Regions from separate parts of the Arthrobacter sp. CJ23 genome, predicted to be linked through region 1. Evidence: riboswitches for the same ligand, from Rfam matches in the RefSeq annotation. Region 1 holds a riboswitch; each other region holds the start of a gene.

What was found. A riboswitch is a leader RNA that binds a small molecule or an ion and turns the genes downstream of it on or off. The one in region 1 is predicted to bind cyclic di-AMP.
Region 2: linked by a shared signal. The riboswitch ahead of NVV90_RS03520 (hypothetical protein) and the one ahead of NVV90_RS04345 (M23 family metallopeptidase) in region 1 are both predicted to bind cyclic di-AMP.
Region 3: linked by a shared signal. The riboswitch ahead of NVV90_RS20625 (glycoside hydrolase family 16 protein) and the one ahead of NVV90_RS04345 (M23 family metallopeptidase) in region 1 are both predicted to bind cyclic di-AMP.

Annotation. Positions count from the first base shown of each region.
Region 1 covers NZ_CP102950.1:945,861-953,095, reverse strand. Annotated here, with positions in the region: gene NVV90_RS04345 (M23 family metallopeptidase) at 124-951, opposite strand; cyclic di-AMP (ydaO/yuaA leader) riboswitch at 956-1,197, opposite strand; gene NVV90_RS04340 (metal-dependent transcriptional regulator) at 1,435-2,130, opposite strand; gene serC (phosphoserine transaminase) at 2,436-3,566, shown strand; gene NVV90_RS04330 (DUF3027 domain-containing protein) at 3,775-4,500, opposite strand; gene NVV90_RS04325 (cold-shock protein) at 4,508-4,891, opposite strand; gene NVV90_RS04320 (hypothetical protein) at 5,107-5,322, shown strand; gene NVV90_RS04315 (helicase-associated domain-containing protein) at 5,374-7,235, shown strand, end outside.
Region 2 covers NZ_CP102950.1:761,693-768,927, reverse strand. Annotated here, with positions in the region: gene NVV90_RS03530 (HAMP domain-containing sensor histidine kinase) at 1-810, shown strand, start outside; gene NVV90_RS03525 (class I SAM-dependent methyltransferase) at 807-1,571, shown strand; cyclic di-AMP (ydaO/yuaA leader) riboswitch at 1,725-1,881, shown strand; gene NVV90_RS03520 (hypothetical protein) at 1,887-2,663, shown strand; gene NVV90_RS03515 (glycosyltransferase) at 2,846-3,667, shown strand; gene NVV90_RS03510 (gluconokinase) at 3,704-4,201, opposite strand; gene NVV90_RS03505 (pyridoxal-dependent decarboxylase) at 4,358-5,743, opposite strand; gene NVV90_RS03500 (HAD-IA family hydrolase) at 5,782-6,459, opposite strand; gene NVV90_RS03495 (VOC family protein) at 6,504-6,881, opposite strand; gene NVV90_RS03490 (RidA family protein) at 7,020-7,235, shown strand, end outside.
Region 3 covers NZ_CP102950.1:4,537,344-4,544,578, forward strand. Annotated here, with positions in the region: gene rpsF (30S ribosomal protein S6) at 55-360, opposite strand; tRNA gene NVV90_RS20595 (tRNA-Leu) at 667-749, opposite strand; gene NVV90_RS20600 (hypothetical protein) at 950-1,387, shown strand; gene NVV90_RS20605 (transcriptional regulator) at 1,384-1,686, shown strand; gene NVV90_RS20610 (hypothetical protein) at 1,765-1,914, shown strand; gene NVV90_RS20615 (DUF1345 domain-containing protein) at 1,919-2,581, shown strand; gene NVV90_RS20620 (amino acid permease) at 2,679-4,100, opposite strand; cyclic di-AMP (ydaO/yuaA leader) riboswitch at 4,484-4,651, shown strand; gene NVV90_RS20625 (glycoside hydrolase family 16 protein) at 4,657-5,778, shown strand; gene NVV90_RS20630 (glycosyltransferase) at 5,866-7,032, shown strand; gene NVV90_RS20635 (lipopolysaccharide biosynthesis protein) at 7,029-7,235, shown strand, end outside.

The sequences.
Region 1 (7,235 bases):
ATCCACTCAAGTGGACCGGCTCCCTAAAAAGCCGATGTGCTTTAGACGGTACAACAGTTGGAGCTGAATGTCACATTCAGATCACGGACCGTTGCCAGCATCCGAGAGGCAACCCTCAAATCGTTACAGCCAACCCATGGGATCGACGACTTCGCCGTTGACCTGGACCTCGAAGTGGAGGTGGCAGCCGGTGGAGGCGCCGGTGGTGCCACTGAGGGCCACGACGTCGCCGCGGTTGACCGTCTGGCCCATCTGGACAGTGAAGGAGGACAGGTGGTTGTAGGTGGTCTCCAGGCCGTTGCCGTGGTCCACTACCACCCGGTTGCCGCCGCCATAGGGGTGCCAGCCAACAAACGTGACCTTGCCCGCCGCGGCCGCATGGACCTGGGTGCCGCACTGGGCCACGAAGTCCTGGCCGCGGTGGAAGTCGCCGGCGCCGCCAGTCAGCGGGCTGATGCGGTAGCCGAAGGGCGAAGCGGTGACCAGCGAGTCCAGGGGGCTGCCAAGGGTGCCCAGGGAGGAAGCACGCTGGATGGAACCTGCGGACTGTGCGCTGAGGAGCTGCTTGAGCTTGCCGTCCGGGTCTGCCTTGGTGGCGACCGCCGCGCGGCTGAAGTCGATCTTCGCCGTTGCCGCAGCGGAGACGGCGGGCTGGCTGCCCGCTGACATGGCCGACACGGCCTGGCCCGATTCGGAGGTGGCCATCACGGGGCCTGTGGCGGGCAACGCCACGGTCAGGGCCAGTCCGGTGGCAGCGAGAGCAACGCCGGCCTTCTGTCCTACGCCGCTGGCTGCCGCGAAGTCGGCCACCTGGCGCAGTGCGCCCTTGCGGCGGCGTACCTCGCGGTGCGGGTCGCGGGGGCGGTCCTGCGCCGAGACAACTCTGGCGGTCCGCACCTCAGCAACGGGATCCGGCGAGCGGCGGCGACCCCTGACGTTTTGCGTGCTCAAAAGTGTTTCCTCTCTGGATAGCCTGCGAAGTTAGCTGTCGGATTCGGGTCAGAGAGTTCAAAGACCCGGTCCGCACGAAGGACACACGGCACAGAGGTATCCCCGGAGGGACCTTCGTTGGTGGGCACTTCTGCTGCGGACTTCACCCCAAGGCTGCTTCTTTAGACAGCCGCTTGTGGTTCCTCCGCCTCTGCCAGTAGTGGGTGACACACCTGATCCGCTGGCAGAGCTCGGCTCCAGATCAGGTAACGCTTTGATATCGGCGCTAGTAGTCAACTATAGGTGATTAAGGTGCGCGGTAATAATTTCGTTATCTTTCGGCAGGCGGCGTCAGCACACCGTCCATAGCAGCTTTCGGGCAAAACCGCAGGTCACATGGCCTCGGCGCGCACATCGGACACCCCTGCAGGTGATGCATCACTGCCATGGGGCCACAGCGTCCGCGGCGGGTCAGCCCGCATGGCCAGCTGCCTGGCGGCCGGCCTAGCTGACGGTAACGAAGACGTGGGCCGCGACCTCGGGCGGCAGCTCCAGCGCGCCCTCGATGTCGGGCACGCGGACGGAGATGTACTCCCCCACGCGCTCCAGGGAGATCTTGGCGCCGGGGCGGATGCCGCCCTCGTCGAGCTGGACCAGAAGCTCGGGCTCCACCTGGATGGGCTCGGCAAGCCGGCTGACCACCACGCGGGAATCCGCCGCGTAGCCGTCCATGGCGTCGATCAGGTTGATGACGCCCTCGGAGAACAGTTTGCCCGCGCTTCCGCCCAGCGCCTCGAGGCCGGGAATCGGGTTCCCGTAGGGGGATTCGGTGGGGTGGCCCAGGAGTTCGTAGAGGCGGCGCTCCACGCGCTCGCTCATCACGTGTTCCCAGCGGCAGGCTTCGTCGTGGACGTAAGCCCAGTCCAGGCCGATCACATCAGCCAGGAGCCGCTCGGCAAGGCGGTGCTTGCGCATGACCTCGGTGGCGCGTTTGCGGCCCGTTTCGGTCAGCTCAAGGTGGCGGTCGTTGCTGACCACCACCAGGCCATCGCGTTCCATGCGGCCGATGGTCTGGGAGACGGTAGGGCCAGAGTGGCGCAGCCGTTCGGCAATGCGTGCACGCAGTGCCACGATGTTCTCTTCTTCAAGCTCCAAAATGGTCCGAAGATACATCTCAGTGGTATCGATCAGATCCGTCATCCAGCTCAGCTCCTCGAACGCAGTATTTGCGTAATTTCCACCGTACCGCGTCCCGGCGGTGGGCTTCGGTACTCAGCCCGGGCCCCTTGGACGCCAACCCCCAGCCTAGCTTATTTAGAATTAGTCTGGATAATTTCGCCGGGGTGCCTGACCACCCTGTGGACATCGGGTGTTCCACGTGGCGGACTATGACACCGCGGGTTCCTGCGCGCCCGCGACGTCAGGCAGAATTGGGGAGTCGAAGAGGCAGCCGATGCCACCTGCCGCGACCCATCTCGACCGATACTTCACCATTGGAGCCACACGTGAGCGACAACAGCATCACCATCCCCGCCGCACTGCTGCCCAAGGACGGCCGCTTCGGCGCTGGCCCGTCCAAGGTCCGCCCCGAGCAGATCGAAGCGCTGTCCGCCGCATCGGCAACCATCCTGGGCACCTCGCACCGCCAGGCGCCGGTCAAGAACCTCGTGGGCTCCGTCCGCGAAGGCCTCAGCCAGTTCTTCCGCGCCCCCGAAGGCTACGAAGTGGTCCTCGGCGTCGGCGGATCCACCGCTTTCTGGGACGTCGCCACCTTCGGCCTCGTGGAAAAGAAGGCCCAGCACCTGTCCTTCGGCGAGTTCGGCTCCAAGTTCGCTTCGGCCACCAACAAAGCTCCGTTCCTGGACGCCTCCTCCATCATCAAGTCCGAGCCCGGCACCCGCCCGGTTGCCCAGGCCGAGGCAGGCGTGGACGCCTACGCCTGGCCGCAGAACGAAACCTCCACCGGTGTGGCCGCCCCGGTCAAGCGGGTTGAAGGCGCCGACGCCGGTTCCCTGGTCCTGGTGGACGCCACCTCCGCGGCAGGCGGCCTGGACGTGGACGTTGCCGAGACCGATGTTTACTACTTCGCCCCGCAGAAAAACTTCGCGTCCGACGGCGGGCTGTGGATCGGCCTCTTCTCCCCCGCCGCGCTGGAACGCGCCGCCCGCGTCAAGGCAAGCGGCCGCTGGATCCCGGACTTCCTGGACCTCCAGACCGCCATCGACAACTCCAAGCTGAACCAGACCTACAACACCCCGTCGCTCTCCACCCTGGTGACCCTCGAAAACCAGGTCCAGTGGCTCAACAGCAACGGCGGACTGGACTTCGCCGCCGGACGCACCGCTGACTCCGCCGGCCGGATCTACTCCTGGGCCGAGGCCTCCGAGTACGCCACCCCGTTCGTGGCCAAGGCCGAGGACCGCTCCAACGTCATCGCCACCATCGACTTCGACGACTCCATCGACGCCGCCGCGATCGCCAAGGTGCTGCGCGCCAACGGCATCGTGGACACCGAGCCGTACCGCAAGCTGGGCCGCAACCAGCTGCGCATCGCCACGTTCGTGGCCATCGACCCGGACGATGTCTCGGCGCTGCTGGCCAGCATCGACTACGTGGTGGGCGAACTGCGCAAGTAGCGCTCTGCGCGGGCTTCCGCGGTCAGGGCTGGTCGGCGTCGTCCGGGTGCGAATCCCGGGCGGCGCCGTCGTCGTTAGCGCCTCCGGGGGGTGCTCCAGGGACTCAACGCGGAAGAAGCGCAGTCCGCCGGCCCGGCGGTCGAAGCGGAGCCGCAGCCACCGTGCCCGGATGATCCAGACGAGACCCACCCCGCACAGCCATCAACTGCTATTCGGCCGCGGCTGCGTCGTCGTCATCCTCGTCGAAGTCTTCTTCGTCGTCAGGGTCTTCGTCAGCGGAGTCTTCGTCGTCAGAGTCCTCGTCAAAGTCTTCGTCGTCAGGCTCGACGGCGGCAGCGCCGGCGTCGGGCCCTTCGCCATCCGCTGCTTCCGCGGCAATCTCTTCGACAGCTTCCCCTGCGGGCCCTTCGACCGACTCCTCGACCACGGGGGTCTCGTCTTCCGGGCGGACACGCTTCGCCCACGGAATCCATTCCGGGGCCAGGATGGAGTCCTCGGAGGGCAGCAGTCCGAGTTCGCTGACTGTGACAATCTTGGAGCGCGAATTGCGGGTCACCACGGCGTACCACTGCCAGCCGAGGTAGCCGCTGAGCCGCGACTCGAAGAGGTGCGTGACCACGCGGTCGCCTTCGGACTTGGCGGCAAGGTGCGCGCCGATCTCGCCGGGCCCGGCAATGGTGGCCACTGCCTCGCGGGCAGCGTCGACGGCGGCCGCCAGGAAGGCGTCCGGCTTTCCAACGCGCCACACGGGAACCCCGGCGCGGGGCTTGTCTGCACTGCTCTTCCCGGCACTGGCCTTGGCGGTGCTGGCCTTGCCGGCACCGGCCTTCCGCGCAGAGCCGGCCCCGGCGTCAGGAGCCTGTGCTGCTGCGGCGGGGGCAGTTGCTGCGGTGGCTGCGTCTGCCGGGGTGCTCTCTGCGGATTCCGAAGTCATGGCAGGCCTAAGCGTCCAGCTCGTCGGCAACCTTGCGCAGGGCCATCGCAATGGCCTTGCCCTTGTTGCCTTCGGGGTACTTGCCGGCGGACAGCGAGCCGGAGAGGTTGTCCAGCACGGTGACGAGGTCCTGCACCATGGGGGCCAGGTCCTTGGCGTTCACACGCTTGGCCTTGGCAACGGACGGCGTCTTCTCCAGGACCCGGACACCCAGGGCCTGGGCGCCGCGGCGGCCATCGGCCACGCCGAACTCCACGCGGGTGCCGGCCTTCAGTTCCGTTACTCCTGCGGGCAGGGACGTCTTGGGCAGGAATACTTCCTGGCCATCCTCGGCTGCGAGGAATCCGAATCCCTTGTCCTTGTCATACCACTTGACCTTGCCGGTAGGCACGTAATCAACCTTCTTCGTTCTTGCTTGGGAGACACGCCGGGCCGCCACCGCATCCGCAGGGTAGTGCGGGTACAAGGGTGGCAGCTCGGTCCGTGTTGGTCTGTTCCTTCAAGGTTATCCTGCCTTGCCCCGTAATCCCGCTTTGCGGCGCGGAAGCGGGGGCACGGGCACCCGGCGGCGGACGCCGGCGGGCCGCGGCTGTTAGCGTTTGAGGCATGACATCCACCGGCTACCGCCGCCCCCTCATGATCATTGCCGCCGTCGTCGCGGTGTTGTCGCTGGCGGCTGTTGCCGCCGTCATGGCGATTGCCTTCGGTGGCGGGGCGGCCCCCGTCTGGGTAACATCCACGGCCCTGTACGGACTGCCGCTCGCGTTCATCCTGATGATCGTGCTGATCCTGGATGATGTGCGGCGCCGGCGACGACAATAACGTCAGCCTGACAAAGGGCTTAGGGGACCGCGTGGCGGTAACGTTGGAGTGATGTCCCTTATACGCGCGCTCAGCAAGGAACTGGAGGCACGCAGCGACAACTCGCTGCGGGCCCTGTTTGCCGCCCGGCCGGACCTGATGTCGCCAATGGCGCCGGATTTCGCGGCCCTGGCCGCACGCGCAAGTGCCCGCGTCAGTGTGCAGCGGGCCCTGGAACGGCTCAACAAACCCGAGATGCAGGTCCTGGAAACGCTGCACCTGTGCACCAACACCGATACCGGGCACAGCGCCTCCGCTGCGGGACTGAAAAAGGTCATTGCCGGTGCCACGATCGCGGCCATCGAACCGATCCTGGCCAAGCTCCAGGAACTGGCGCTGGTCCACCGGGCCGAGCCGCCGGCCGGGGCCGCCGCCCACGGCACCACCCGGCAGCGCTTCTACTTGCCCGTGGGCAGCCTCAGGGACGTCATCGGCATCTATCCTGCAGGATTGGGCCGCAGCTACACCGAGCTGGTCCGGCTGCAGCCCGCGTTCGCCCAGCGCGTGGTCCATCTGGTGGCCGAACTCCACCAGAGCGGCGCTGGCATCCACGCCGCCAGCACCCCGATGGACGCGGCCCTGGCCTTGCAGCGCTGGACGTCCAGCCCCGAAAGCGTGCAGGAGATCCTGGCGCACGCCCCGGAGCGCACTAGGGGCCTGCTTGACAAGTTCGGCAGCTGGGCGATGGGCGCCGTTCCGCAGGCGCAGCGGCGTGCGTCCGTCGTCCACGAAAACGCCGACGTCGGACCGGTGGACTGGCTGCTGGCACGCGGCCTGCTGGTGCCCCTTGACGCCGCGCATGTCGAGCTTCCGCACAGCGTGGGGATTGCCCTGCGCGGGGGCGCCATCGTGGACCATTTCACCCTGGCCCCGCCCGTCCCCGAGCTCGGCAGCACCAGCGCTGCCCTGCGCCGGAACGCCGCGATGGGTGCCATTGCGGAAACCCTGCGGCTCACCGGTGAACTGCTGGCCGCCGTCCGTGAGCAGCCCCTGGCGACGCTGCGCAGCGGCGGCGTGGGTGTGCGCGAACTCAAGCGCCTCGCCGAGGCCATGCGCTACGGGATGCACGAGACGGCCGTTCTCCTGGAAATCTGTGCCCTGTCCGGGCTGCTCCGGCTCGACGTCGACACCTCCACCTGGGTGCAGCCGCCGTCGCTGGAATGGCTGGGCCTCCCCCGCCAGGAGCAGTGGCTGTGGCTCGTCAATGCCTGGCTTGCCAGTGAACGCGCGCCGTCGCTGGTGGGCCAGCCGCTCACTGGCCCGGCGTCCACCTCCGCGACGCACCACGGTACGGCCGGCACCACCATCAACGCCCTGTCCGCAGAGGCGCAGCGGCCCGATGCCCCTGTGGTCCGGCGTCGGATTCTGGAAATCCTGGACGAGCTGACGGTCGAGGCCGGCGCCGCCGACGGGCGGGCCCCGGTCCTGAACACCGCCGCCGTGATGGAACGGGCCGAATGGACCCAGCCCCGGATGTCCCGCCGGTTCAGTTCGCTGGTGCGCGGCATCCTGCAGGAGGCCGAACTGTTGGGGCTGATGGGCTCCGGCGCCTTCACCCAGCTGGGCTCGGCCCTCGCTGCCGGGCAGCCCGAGCAGGCCATGGAAATCCTCGGCGAGCATTTGCCGGCGGCTGTCAGCCATGTGCTGCTGCAGGCCGACCTGACGGCCGTGGCACCGGGCTACCTGGCGCCGGAAATCAGCGGGAAACTGCTGCTCATGGCCGACGCCGAGGGGCAGGGCCCGGCCACGATCTACCGCTTCTCCGGGGACTCAGTGCGGCGGGCGCTCGACGCCGGCCACGACGCCGAGTCCCTGCTCGCCTTCCTGCGCGAGCACTCCGCCACGGAGGTTCCGCAGCCGTTGGAATATCTGGT
Region 2 (7,235 bases), 180 kb from region 1:
GTGCGCGTTCCGGCGAAGGCGGCCCACCCGGGCACGGAGGTCGGCAGCGTGGGCCATGCCCTGAACCTGATGCTCAACAACGTCTCCAACGCGCTCGAGGCCCGGCAGCAAAGCGAGACGAAGGTGCGCCAGTTCGTCGCCGATGCCTCCCACGAGTTGCGCACCCCGCTGACTGCCATCCGCGGCTACACCGAGTTGCTGCGCATGACGGAGACGTTCACCGATGACGGACGGAAGTCGCTGGCACGCGTCCAGAGCCAGTCCGAGCGCATGACCGCCCTGGTGGAGGACCTGCTGCTGCTGGCCCGCCTGGACGAGGGGCAGCCGCTCAAGCTGGCGGAGGTGGACCTCACACAGCTGGTCATCGAGACCGTCAGCGACGAGAAAGTCATGGCCCCGGAGCATGTGTGGCAGCTCAACCTCCCGGACGAGCCCGTGACCGTCCGCGGCGACGCCAAGCAGCTGCACCAGGTCCTGGCGAACCTGCTGTCCAACGCACGCAAGCACACCGAGGCCGGCACCACGGTGGTCACCGGCGTCATGCTCTCGGCCGACGGCAGCGCCGTGGTCACCGTGACGGACAACGGGCCCGGCATTCCGGCGGAGTTCCAGGGCCGGATCTTCTCCCGCTTCGCCCGCGCCGACGCCGCGAGGTCGGGTTCCGAGGGGACGTCCGGGCTGGGCCTGTCGATCGTGGAGTCGATCGTGCACGCCCATGGCGGCAGCGTAGAAGTGACGTCCCGGCCGGGCCGGACAGAGTTCGCGCTCAGGCTGCCGGTGGCAAAGGCCGACGGCGGTCCGCGCCAATGAGTCGACGGACGGGGCAGGGCAGCAGAGCCCTGCTCCACGACGAGGTCCGTCCTCCGTGGAGACAGGACGTCGTTTCCTGGCTGCTGGGCTCGCCCGCGCCCGGAGAGCGCCTTTCCGTCCTGGACCTCGGCGCTGGGACAGGGCTGGGAAGCCGGACGATCGCGGCCCTGGGCCACACCGTAACTGCCATGGATACCGCGGAGGACATGCTTTCTGTGCTTGAAGCAGCGAGTCTTGGGCTTCCACCCGACATCGCCGGCCGCATCACGGCACGCCTCGGCTCGGCCGAACGTTTGCCTTTGGACGACCGCACCTTTGACGCCGTCGTCTGTCTTCAGGCCTGGCATTGGGTGGACCCGGCGTCAGCCGTCGCCGAATGCGACAGGGTCCTGGTTCCCGGAGGCATGGTCGGCCTGGCGTGGCACACTTGGGACCGATCCAAGGCCTGGGTACGGGACCTGGCCGCAATCGTGGAACCCGGCGGTGCCGCAAGGGATCAGACTGCTTCTGTTCCTTCGGCATTTGCCGGCCGTGGAGGCTTTGAACGCCGGCGATTCCCGTTCGACTACGAGCTGAATGTGGATCAACTGGTGCAGCTCGCCAGTTCCTGGACGTTCGTCTCCCAACGGCCTGAGCGGCAGGCCATCCTTGCGGAAGTCAGGCTATTGGGCGCCAAGGCTGCTTCGCCCCACACAGGGCTCCTCGCTTTCCCCCACGTCACGGACTGCTACCGCTTGCAGCGCCGGGCGACGGATCGGTGATGGGCGACGTTCGGCAACGGATTGCGCAAGGCGACGCACCGCCGTCGTGATCTCCGTTACCTAAATGTGACTTAAGAGGAAGGCTCCTGTACCGTCGAATGGGTGAGCCGACCGTTCCGGCGCACCTCCGGGCAGCCGCCGAGCTCTGCCACTGCCCGGATTCCGCTACTTCAAGGCAGAGACGGGGGACCCAGAGTCTCCGGGCCATTGCTTCCATACAGGCCCTAGGGGTGAAGCCGCAACGCCACGCGTGCGGCCGGATGACCTCATCCGAATCCGACAGCTAACTCCGCAGGCGCCGAGAGGTATACACCCATGTCTTCCAAGGATCAGTCGCGCCCTGAAGCGCGCCACCGCGGCGAAAACGCCGCCCCTCTGAGCAAGTCCCAGGCCGTTCTGAAGAACGCCGCCCGCGGCGGCAAGACCCAGCGCATGTCCGTGGTGGCAGGCGTCGTGGCCGCCCTGCTGGGCGCCGCATCCGTCGGCCAGGCCGCCGATGCAGCCTTCAAGGCCCCGGAGATCAGCCGCGTCTCGGCAACCCAGGCAACCGCGCAGGCGAACGTCTCGGGCCTCGACACCGAAATGGCCATCCTCAAGAAGGCTGCCGCCGAGAAGGCAGCAGCCGACAAGTCAGCAGCAGCGAAGGCCGCGGCGGACAAAGCCGCAGCTGACAAGGCTGCCGCCGAGAAGGCAGCGGCCGACGCCGCCGCGAAGCAGGCCGCCGACGCCGCTGCTGCCGCGGCTGCCGCAGCAGCAGCCGAGGCCGCCGTTCCGGTCGCCGTCGATGACCCCGCAGCCGCCAAGGCCTACGCCGCCAGCCAGCTGGCATCCTACGGCTGGGGCCAGGACCAGATGTCCGCCCTGAACATCCTCTGGGAAAAGGAATCCAACTGGCGCACCACGGCCACGAACGCTTCCAGCGGCGCCTACGGCATCGTGCAGTCCCTGCCCGCGTCCAAGATGGCTTCCGCCGGCGCCGACTGGGAAACCAACTACAAGACCCAGATCAAGTGGGGCCTGGACTACATCAAGGAGCGCTATGGCTCCCCCGCAGCCGCGCTGAGCTTCCACTACGCCAACAACTGGTACTAGGCCGGGCCCGCTGCGCACTGACTTTGGAAGGCCCGTTCGCTGGGGGAACGGGCCTTCCTGCATGTCCCGGCCCGGTTGATCCGGCAGGCGCCGGCACACCGACACAGGCCCCGGCGCAGATCCACAGTCACGGCACAGCTTGCGCCTAAATCCCGCTAATCTGGCGGCGTCACGCTGGATTCATGACTATCACAGACCACGCCCCGCGCACGGTGCCTGCACCCGTGGACACCCGCTCCGTGGTGCCCGTCCTGGATGTCATCATTCCCGTGTGCAATGATGCGAACCGTCTTGAGGCGTGCCTGCGGCAGCTCCACGGGCACCTGCTCGGCACCTTCCCGCACAGCTTCCGCATCACCGTGGCGGACATCGCCAGCACGGACCGCACCTTGACGGTTGCCGAACGCCTGGCACGGGAACTCCCTGAAGTCTCCGTGGTGCGCTTCGAGGAAACGGGCCGCGGCAACGCGCTGCGCCGGGTCTGGTTCGCCTCCCCCTCGCCTGTCCTGGCCTACCTGGACGTGGCACTGTCCACGGACCTCGCCGCGCTGGCGCCTTTGGTGGCACCACTGCTCTCCGGCCATTCGGAGGTGGCCATCGGCACGCGGCTGGCCCGCAGTTCCCGCGTGGTCCGCAGCCGCAAGAACAAGCTCATCTCCCGCAGCTACAAGCTGCTCTTGAGCTTGCTCATGGGCGCCCGATTCTCCGATGCCCAGTGCACCTTCAAGGCAATTCGCGGCGACGTCGCCCGCTGCATTCTGCCGCACACCGTGGACAACGCGTGGTTCTTCGACACGGAACTGCTGGTGCTGGCCGAGCGCTGCGGCCTGCGGCTGCACGAGGTTCCGGTCGACTGGACGGACGACTCCGACGTCGACGTCGTCCGCACCGCTGTGGCGGACCTGCGCGGCATGGTGCGGCTCACCCGGGATCTGCTCACCGGCCGCATTCCCGTCCCGGAGCTCCGCGCGGCACTGGCCCGCGGCCCGCTCCGCCCCGCTTAGCTTCCGGTTTAGCTTCCGCAGCGGGCGGACGCGGACTCAGTTGCCTGCCAGTCTTACGACGAGCTGATCAACGATGACGTCCGGCTCCGCGCTGATGTCCACGGCGATGAAGGCTTCGTCGGATTCGGGGGCTTCGAGCGTCGCCAGTTGGGACTGCAGGAGGCTGCTGGGCATGTATTCGTGGCTACGTCCGTTGATCCGCTCGGAAAGAACCGCGGGGTCACCCGAGAGGTAAACGAATACCAGGCCGGGCGCGTAGCTGCGGAGAAGGTCCCGGTACCGGCGCTTCAAGGCAGAACACGCGATGATGGCCGATCCGTCAGCGAGGGCCCGCCCGATTTCGGCGAGCCAAGGCAGTCTGTCCTCGTCCTCAAGGGGGATGCCGTTCGCCATCTTCGCCTTGTTCGCGGTCGGATGGTAGTCGTCCCCGTCGGCAAACGGGATGCCCAGCCGTTCGCCGAGCATCCCTCCGATGGTGGACTTGCCGCAGCCCGAGACGCCCATGACTACGAGTGGCGGGAGTTTGTTGTCCATTTTCGTTCTTGTCCTTGCTTGTTGCGCCGCAGGCCGCGCCCGCAGGCGCCGAAGCCACATTTCCTTCGAGCCTAGGCAGCCAGGGCCAAGCATGGATAAGACCTAAATTGCGTGGACGGATAAGCGTCCCTTATGGCCGGCCGGCCGCTCCCGCGCTTACGGCTCCGCCTCGGCCGCCCTCCGGACGGCCTCCACGGATTGCGCGACGTCGGCGGCGTCCGTGGACCAGTTGCTCACCGAGATCCGCAGGATGTCCCGCCCCCGCCATTCGGATCCAGACATCCACACCGCGCCTCCCGCCATGAGCCGCTGGGTGATGCGCCGCGTGCGCTCATCGCTGCCAAAGCTGACGGAGACCTGGGTGAAGACGACGTCGTTGAGGATCTCCACCCCTGGAATGCCGGACAGCCCCTCTGCCAACGCGCGGGCGTTGCGGGCCAGCCCTTCAACCATGGCGATGGTTCCCGAACGTCCCAGCTGCCGGAGGGCAGCCCAGACCGGGATGCCGCGGGCGCGGCGGGACATTTCGGGGACTTTCTCGAACGGGTCTCCGGGCCCGGCCTCGGTGGCGATCAAGTAGCTGGTGTGGACGCTGAATGCCCGCCTCACGGCATCCGGGCGTGAAACGATCGCCAACCCACAGTCGTAGGGAACGTTGAGGGTCTTGTGGGCATCCGTCGCCCAGGAGTCCGCTGTCTCCACTCCTGCCAGATGCTTGCCGAGCTCCGGACTCACCGCTGCCCACAAGCCGAAGGCGCCATCCACATGCACCCAGGCACCGCGATCGTGGGCCACGGCGACGGCTTCGGCCATAGGATCAAACGCCCCTGAATGCAGGTTTCCCGCCTGCAAGCACACCAGGGATGCCCCGGGCTGCTGGTCCATGGCGTCCGCGAGCGCAGCCGGCAGGATCCGCCCTTGCTGGTCCGTATGGACCGGAACACAAGACCCCAAGCCGAGATACCGCAGGGCCAGGTCCACCGCGGCGTGCCGTTCCCGGCCGGCAAACGTGGTGATTGGCGGCGCGCCGTTCAGCCCCAGGTCCGCGAGGTCCCAGCCGGCTTCATCCATCAGGTATTGGCGCCCTGCAGCGAGCCCCACGAAGTTGGCGGTAGTGGCTCCGGTGGTGAATCCGACGTCGGACCCCTCAGGAAGGTGCAAAAGGTCCAGCAACCACGCCGCGGCGGACTCCTCGATGGCGGCGGCGGCGGGCGTCGCGAAACGCAGGCCGGCGTTTTGGTCCCAGGCCGTGACCAGCCAGTCGGCCGCCATGGCGGCCGGCAGCGTCCCGCCCATGACCCAGCCATAGAACCGCCCGGACTGGATCGCCATCAAACCGGGCTCGGCCAATGCGGCGAGCTCGTCAACCACGTCGGCGGCATCGGTGGGTCCATCGGGGAGCCGCGGGGGGAGACTGGCGGCGACCTGATCGGCGTCGGACTCAGGACGGACAGCTCGCTCTGGGACGGACGCGAGCCAGTCTGTGGCGTGGGCCATGGCCCGTTCCAGTGCGGCACCATAGGCGTCCGGCAGCGCAGACATGCGGACAGCCTACTCCCGTGCACACGGGCGGAACAGGGTCAGATGGCGAGGCTGATGAGGTGACCGCCGTCGTCGTCCTTCACGGCGGTGACCGTGACGGCTGAGTAGTCCCGGATCCGCCACATGCCCGGCTCCAGTTCCCCTCCGGCGTCGCCCACCACAACGGTGCGCATCCCGGCCGCGCGGGCGGCGGCAATGCCCGCCGGCGCGTCCTCGAAAACCACGACGTCGGCGGGTCCGGCGCCCAGCAGCGCCGCGGCTTTGAGGTACCCCTCCGGATCCGGCTTGCCGCGCGTGACGGCCTCGGCGGTGACCGCCGTCGTCGGCATGGCAAGGCCGGCGGCCCGCATGCGGACGTCCGCCAGGATGCGGTCCGCGGAGGTGACCAGAGCGATGGCCTCGTCCGGAAGCGCCGCCAGCAGGGCGGTAGCGCCCGGAAGGGCGATGACGCCGTCCGTCCGTGTGCGCTCCATTTCGCCGAGCTCAGCGGTCAAGGCGGCAAGATCGGCGCCTGCGGGCGCGAACCTGCGGACCGTGTCCCCTGCCTGCACGCCGTGCGAGGTCCGCAGGATCTCCTCGATGTCCAGGCCATGGCGCTCGGCGAACTCGGTCCAAACTTGCTCCACAACCGCAGTGGAGTCCACCAACGTTCCATCCATGTCAAAGAGGACAGCACGGACGGTCAGCACGGCGGCTTGCTCGGCAGGATGGCTCATCCCTCCATCCTGCCGCATGGGGTGGTGATGGAGTGGACGTGTGACTAGCCGTTGGGCCGGCCCGGGAGGTACTGCACGGCCCATTTGTTGCCGTCCGGATCGGAGAAGTACACGAAGTGGCCCCAGTCCTGGATGTCCACATCGCTGACGTCCACGCCGTTGGCCTTGAGGTGGTCGTGGGCTTTGTGGATGTCGCTGACCACCATCTGCAGGCTGGGGGCAGTGCCCGGAGGGGCGTCGTTGAGCCCCTCGCCGATGCAGATGGAGCACGCGGAACCGGGCGGGGTGAGCTGCACGAAGCGGAGGCCGTCCATGGGCCGTTCGTCGTAGTCGGCGTTGAAGCCGACCTTGTTGACGTAGAAATCCTTGGCGACGTCCACGTCCGACACGGGCACAAACACAAGTTCAAGTTTCCAGTCCATGCGCCACAGGCTAGCGGCGGAGGCGGGAAAGCGGTAGAGGTCAATCGTTAGCCGCACGATGCTCCTGCCGGTCGCGGCGGCGGGCCTGGATCGCCTTTCACAGTCATACTTGGTTCAGATTCTGCAACGAGGAGTGCCATGACCACCCGCGATTTCACCTTCAGCAAGAAGCTCTTCCAATCGAGCGCACCGTTCTCACATTTCGTGCGGTCCGGCGACCTGGGCTTTGTCTCAGGCATCATCGCGCAGGATCCCCGAATGGGAGGGTTGGTTTCAGAGGATGTCTCCGCTCAGTGCCGTGCCATGATCGGGAATCTGTCAACGTTGCTCAACGAGGTCGGTCTCGGGCTGGAG
Region 3 (7,235 bases), 1.0 Mb from region 1:
ACTGCCTCCTTGTTCGTTCCTGCGGGGTAAAGATTGAAAAGCCTGGAGCTGAAATTACTCAGCAACGACCTTCTGGTCTTCGGGGCGGATGATCTTGGTGCGCATGATGGTCTCGTTGAGAGACAACTGGCGGTCAAGTTCCTTGGCGGTAGCCGGTGCAGCGGTGAAGTTCACCACGGCGTAGATACCTTCGGACTTCTTCTTGATGTCGTAAGCCAGACGGCGACGGCCCCAGATGTCAACCTTTTCGATGGTTCCACCATCGTTGGTGATGACGGTGAGGAACTTCTGAAGCGACGGCTCTACGGTACGCTCTTCGACCTCGGGGTCGATGATTACCATCAATTCGTAAGGACGCATATGTGAACCCACCTCCTTTGGGCTAAGCGGTTACGGTATTTCCGTAACAGGAGGTTCATTTGCGATGCCGTGGGTCCGCCCGCCACCGGAAATTCGGCAGCGGGGCGTAGCACAGACTTCAATATCTTAGTCCATCTCCTGTGTCCAATGCTATTCGGCGGGTTTGCGGGGCAGAACAGGCGGGTTCGCGTATGTGGAAAACCGGGATGGCGGCAGCAAAACCGGGACCATGACCGGCCAGACGAGCACCCGGGCCCACACACGACAAAACCCCTGGAAGATCATGGACCTTCCAGGGGTTTCCTGTGCGCGGAGGGGGACTTGAACCCCCACCCCCTTTCGAGGACTAGCACCTCAAGCTAGCGCGTCTGCCATTCCGCCACCCGCGCAGGGTGATTCGGAGAAAAGCACCGAACAATCGGCGTTTCGTTTTTCTCCTCAACAGCGACAAAGACACTAGCACGGGGAGCGCAGAATCATGGATTCCTGTGCGGCAGGCGTGACTTCGCCAAGGCTCCCCCAGGAAAGTAGTTGCCAAATTGGAAAGTACTTTCTAGGCTGATCGAGCAAACACCAACAGGGGGAGACCATGAAGGCAGCACCGCTTTCCAAACCAACACCCGAAGAAGCCATTGCACTGCTGGAGCGGGCACAAGCTGTCGGCTCCGCCGCGACAGCCTCCGTCAGCTGGCCTCACACGGCGTTCATGGTGGCCTTTGGGGCCTCGACCTCACTGGGGACACTTGCGATGGGCTTGACCACCGGAGTCCCGTATTTGGTCAGCATGTTGGCCATGATGGTCTGGAACATCCTTTTGGTGACGTTCCTCGCCACCTTCGCCCGCTCTTCCAAGGCCGGCTTCAAGAAGCGCTGGGGCTTGTACCTATGGCTTTGGTCGATCACTTACGTCATCGCCGTGGTCCTGGCCTCCCTGTCCCAGGGCCAGAACATCATTGGGACCTGCATCGGCTCTGTTCTGATCCTCGTGGTGACAGTCTCGTGCGCTTGGCGTGAGGCGAAGGCATGACGGTCCCCGAGCATCCCCGGCATCGTCTCGCGGATTCCTTGACGCACCCGGTCCGGTTCTCGATCGTGGCTGGTCTTGCAGCTGCGGAGTCGCTGGATTTCAAGGACCTCAAGGAAGCCGTTCAGGTCAACGACTCAACCCTGAGCAAACAGATCTCCATCCTGGAGGCAGCCGGTTTCGTGGAGGTCAGGAAGAGCTTCGTGGGCAAGCTGCCGAGGACATCACTCAAGCTGAGCCCCGGCGGCAGGAAGGCCTGGGCGGTCCACCTTGAGGCGCTCCGGGAAATCGCAGGCCAATAGCAAGGCCAGCAGCCCCCACGGACCGCCGCCCGGAACGGCACCGGAGCGCCGGCGTCGTTCTTGGCTAGGGTAGGCCCCATGGACGCCGCGCCCTTGAACAGCATCATCATCCCGATCGTCTCCGCAGCGATCTTCCTCTACGCGTTGTATTTCGTGGTCCGCTCCGGCGTCCGCGACGGCATCCTGCAAGCCCGCAAGAAGGGCGGCGGCCAGGACCTGGAAGGGTGAGGACATGAAACAGGCAAGGGTCAGGCGCAGCCGGCTGCGCTTTGTGGTCATGGTCCTGGCGGGCGCAGCGGCCGCCGTAGCCACAGGCCTGGGCGGCGGCTGGCTCGCAGCCCCCGCCGTCGGCTGGGCCGTGGCCGCGGTCGTCTACGTCGCCTGGGTGTGGCTGGTGGTGGGCCGGATGGATCCGGAACAGACCCGTCTGCACGCCACCGCCGAGGACCCCTCCCGCGGCGCCACCGACGTGCTGATCCTCATCGCAAACCTGGCCAGCCTCGCCGCGGTGGCCGCCGTAGTGGTCGGCTCCCATGGGAGCGGAACGCAGGGCACGCGGCTCGTGTCGGGCGCACTGGCGCTGGCGTGCGTGGCGCTCTCGTGGATGCTCGTACAGACCCTCTTCACGCTGCGCTACGCGGAGCTCTACTACGGCACGGGCGAGGCCGCGGGCGGCGAGGTGGGCGGCATCAGCTTCAACCAGGAGCGCCCGCCGCAGTACACGGACTTCGCGTACCTGGCCACGAGCCTGGGGATGACCTACCAGGTATCGGACACCAACCTGGAGAACCACGGGATCCGCGCCGAGGCCCTCAAACACAGCCTGCTGTCCTACCTGTTCGGCACGGTCATCTTGGCGGCAACCATCAACCTGGTGATCGGGCTGGCCGTATAGGCTCGCCGTTCACCTGCCTTCCGGTGCAGGTTCCTTAAACGCGGACGGGGCAACCGCCGTCGTGCGCTGACGGCAGTTGCCCGGACGCTAAGGACGCTTACGACGCCGGGCCGGCGTCAACGCTTTCGAGCTCGGCGTCCTCGGCGGCTGGAGTCGCCGGGAGGGCGACGGCGCGGCCCTTGCGGTAGCGCCACACGCCGATTCCGACCACGACGGCGGCCAGGGCCAGCGACAAGATCAGGGATTCGCGGGTGGATTCCAGGATGACCATTCCGACCAGGAGGGCGATGATGCTGATGATCGCCAGCCAGGTCAGGTAGGGGAAGAACCACATCTTCAGGGCGAGGTCCTTGGCCGCGGCACCCATGCGGCGGCGCAGGATCAGCTGGGATGCGGCAATGACGAGCCACACGAACAGGGCGATGGCGCCGGAGGTGTTGACCAGGAACAGGAACACGGTGTCCGGTGCGATGTAGTTCAGGCCAACCGTGATGAAGCCAACCACGGTGGAGGCCAGCACTGCTGCCGCCGGCACGCCCCGCTTGGAGATCTTCATCCACGATTTGGGGGCGTCGCCGCGCTGGGACAGGGAGAACAGCATGCGGCTGGCCGTGTAGAGGCCGGAGTTCAGGCAGGAGAGCACGGAGGTCAGGACAACAATGTCCATGATGGTGCCGGCGCCCGGGATGCCGTAGAGCTCGATCACGGCAACGTACGGGCTCTTGGCCACGTTGGCGCTGTTCCACGGCAGGAGGGTGACCACAATGGCGATGGAGCCGATGTAGAAGACCAGGATGCGCCACACCGTGGACTTCACGGCCTTCTTGACGGCGTCCACCGGGTTTTCGGATTCGCCGGCGGCAATGGTGGCGATTTCGGCGCCGAAGAACGCGAAGACCACAACCAGGATTCCGGCCAGGACTGCGCCGGGGCCATTGGGCATGAAGCCGCCCTGCTCCAGCAGGTTGGTGACGCCTGGGGCGGGGACGCCCGGGATCAGGCCCATGATGGCGGCGATGCCTGCAACCAGGAAGATCACGATCGCGGCGACCTTGATGGAGGCAAACCAGAACTCGAACTCGCCGTAGGACTTCACGGAGCCCAGGTTGGTGAGGGTCAGCAGCACCATGAGGACCAGCGCGCCCACCCATTGGTCGATTCCCGGAACCCAGCGGTGGATGATCGCGGCCCCGGCCGTCGCCTCGATGCCGAGGACGATGATCCAGAACCAGGCGTACAGCCAGCCGATGCTGAAGCCGGCCCAGCGGCCCAGCGCCTTGTCCGCATAGGTGGAGAAGGACCCGGTTTCCGGGTTGGCGGCGGCCATTTCGCCGAGCATCCGCATGACCAGGATGACCACCAGGCCCGCCGCCATGTAGGCGAGAAGGATGCCAGGGCCGGCCTGCTGGATGGCCGCGCCGGAACCCACGAACAGGCCCGCGCCGATGACGCCGGCGATGGCGATCATGGACAGGTGCCGTGGTTTCAGTGACTTCGAAAGCTGTTGGTCAGCGTGCATGGTGGGGGCGCCGTCCTTTGGAGTTGGGGGGAGGGCCAGGGCGTGATGTGCGTCGGGCCACAGGGTTTTCACCCTAGCCCGGGCGCAAGGGGTCCAAGGTTGTGCAATCGAACAGTCAGGCGCGCCCAAAATCCACGCAATGCACAAAATAGGATAGCAATAGGGATCAGATATTGCTCATTAGGCAACTCTGAAATAGACCCGAAACGAGTCTTTCGGGACGCGGGCACCTCCGGCCGCGGCCAACACCAGCGAAGCCGCGGCGCGCAAGGAGGCGCTCCGCCGCCGTAATTTCCGTTACCTAATTGTGATTAATCCGGCGGCATGCTGTACGGTCGATCAAATGGGCCGACCGTTCCGGCCCACCTCCGGGCAGACGCCAAGCTCTGCCACTGCCCGGATTCCACTACTTTGTGGCAGAGACGGGGGACCCAGAGTCTCCGGGCCATGGCTTCCATGCCGGCCCTAGGGGTGAAGCCGCAGCGCTACGCGCGCGGCCGGATGACCTCATCCGAATCCGACAGCTAACTCCGCAGGCGTTGAGAGGTATACGACCATGTCTTCCAAGGATCAGTCGCGCCCTGAAGCGCGCCACAAAGCAAGCAATTCCACCCCGGCCACAGAGGGCAGGTCCCTGCTCAGCAGGGTCGCCCGCCAGGCCAAGCGCCCACGAAACATGGTGTTGTCGGCAGCCGTGGTGGCTGCCCTGCTGGGCAGCACCGCGTTCAGCCAGGCCTTCGACCAGTCCACAGCCTCGAGTGACCTGAGCCTGGCCTCCAGCACCTCAGGCAAGTCCGACCGCGCGCCGGGCCGGGCGAAGAACGCACAGGCACTGGCACCGACAACCGTGGCACCGGCCCCTACGGCCACTGCCACGGCGGCCCCCGCGCCCACCACGGAGGCCCCCTCCCCCACCGCAACCGCGCCAGCACCGGCACCCTCGCCGTCGTCGACGCCGACCGCTACCCAGACCACCACGGCCGCACCAGCACCCGCGCTCCCGGTCACCTCGTCGACGCCCATGCCCGTGGGGGTTCCCGGGGCCTGGACGATGGCGTTTGCCGATGAATTCAGCGGCACTTCGCTGGACACCAACAAGTGGTCCAACTGCTGGTTCTCCCCCACATGCGGAACCATGAACAAGGTCACCACGAGCCCCAGCAACGTCGCCGTCACCGGTGGCAACCTTGTCCTGTCCCTGAACTCGTCAACCTCCGGTTCGCTGGTTTCGACCAACCCGCGCGGCGGAGCTGGCACCGGCTACGAGTTCACCACCGGCTATGTCGAGGCGCGTATCCGCTTCCCCGGTGATGGCACCAACCTCTACAACTGGCCCGCGTTCTGGACAAACGGCCAGTCATGGCCCGCAAACGGCGAAAATGACATCGCCGAGGTCCTCAGCGGCAAGATGACGGTGAACTACCACTCAACGTCGGGCGCCCACAACCAGGGGACAGTCCCCGGGGACTGGTCCAACAACTTCCACACCTTCGGCCTTCACCGGATGGCCAACTCCGCTGACGTCTACTTCGACGGCGTGAAGGTGAAGTCCTACGCCACTGACGACGGCGGCGCACCGCAGTACATCATCCTCAACGTCGGGGCGTCGGGAAGCAGCCCGGCCGCCTACGGTGCCGCGTCCCAGGTCCAGGTTGATTACGTACGGGCCTGGAAGTAAGCAGCAGGCTTGAAGGCAGGGGTCGACGGCGGTGAGAACCGCCGTCGACCCCTCCTTTGCGTGAGCCGCATCACGTAGAATCCTGCAATGAAGCTTCTGTACATCACAGAAAGCGTGCCCAACCGGGACCCCATGCTGGGTGACGGCAGCTCCATGATTCCTTTCGAGCTCCTGCGGAATCTGCCCGGGAACGTGGCCGTGACGCTTCTGACCTTCGCCGGACCGGTGGATGTGCCGGCCGAAATCCGCAACCGCTGCGATGCCGTGCACGTGCTGGCCACCCGGAAGCGGATCTGGGCCACCCTGCTGTCAGGCTTTGGCCTCAATGGTCTGGGAAAGCACGAACGTTCCACCGCCGCAGCCCTTGCCTCCGCCTCGGAGCTGTCGGCGCAACATGATGCCACCCTGATCCACGGCCCTCATGCCCTGTTTCTGGCACATTCCGTCAGCGGACCGCTGGTTTTGCAGACGGTGGATCCCTGGTCGATCCGGGCCGCGATGGACACTGCCATTGCGCGGACACTGCGGCCCGCCTACCGCGCCCGGGAAATCCTGGCCCTGCTGGCCGAACGGCGCCTGCCGTCGCGGGCGCGGCTCCTCGCCGTGGGCGCCCAGGATGCCCTCGCATGGTCGGAACGGCTGGGGCGGTCGGTCGGACACATCCCCAACGGCGCCGAACAGTCATTTCGCACAGGCACCACGCGGGACGTCCCCGTGGTGTGCTTTGTGGGCAGCCTCAACTACGGTCCCAATATTGACAGCGCGACCGTCCTGATCGGCAAGATCGCTCCGCTGGTGTGGCAGCAGGTTCCGGAGGCCAGGTTTGTGATCGCAGGGCGCCGTCCCGTGCCTTCGGTCCTTGCACTTGCGGGCCCCCGGGTAGAGGTCCTGGCGAATGTGCCCTCGGTCCTCGACGTGTTCCACTCTGCCGACGTGGCCGCCTTTCCCGACGAACACGGGGTGGGCATTCGGAACTCAGTGCGCGAAGCCCTGGCTGCAGGCCTTCCCGTCGTGGCGACACCTGTGGCCGCCCGCGAACAGGACCCGCACTCCCTGCTTGCCGTGGAAGGGGACACGCAAGGGTTCGTCGAACGGCTCGTTGGCCACCTGACCGAACGCGGCGGCCATGGCCAGGAGCCAGGCCACGGCCCGCTCCGGACCTGGAAAACCGTTGCCCACGACTACCTTGACGAACTCGAGCGGGCCATCCAAGCCGCCGACCCAGGCCTGCCGCTCGGATCGCCGCAGGCATGATGCACCTTCCCGGGGACCTGGCCCGCACCGGCGTCCGGGGTGCCGTCTGGCAGGGACTGGCCTTCGCCTCCGGCAGGGTGATCGTCCTGGTGACCACCATCATCCTGGCTCGGCTCCTGTCCCCCCAGGAGTACGGTTTGGTGGCGCTGGCGCTGGTGCTCATGGCGTACGCCGAGACCATTGCCGATGCCGGGGTGGCACAG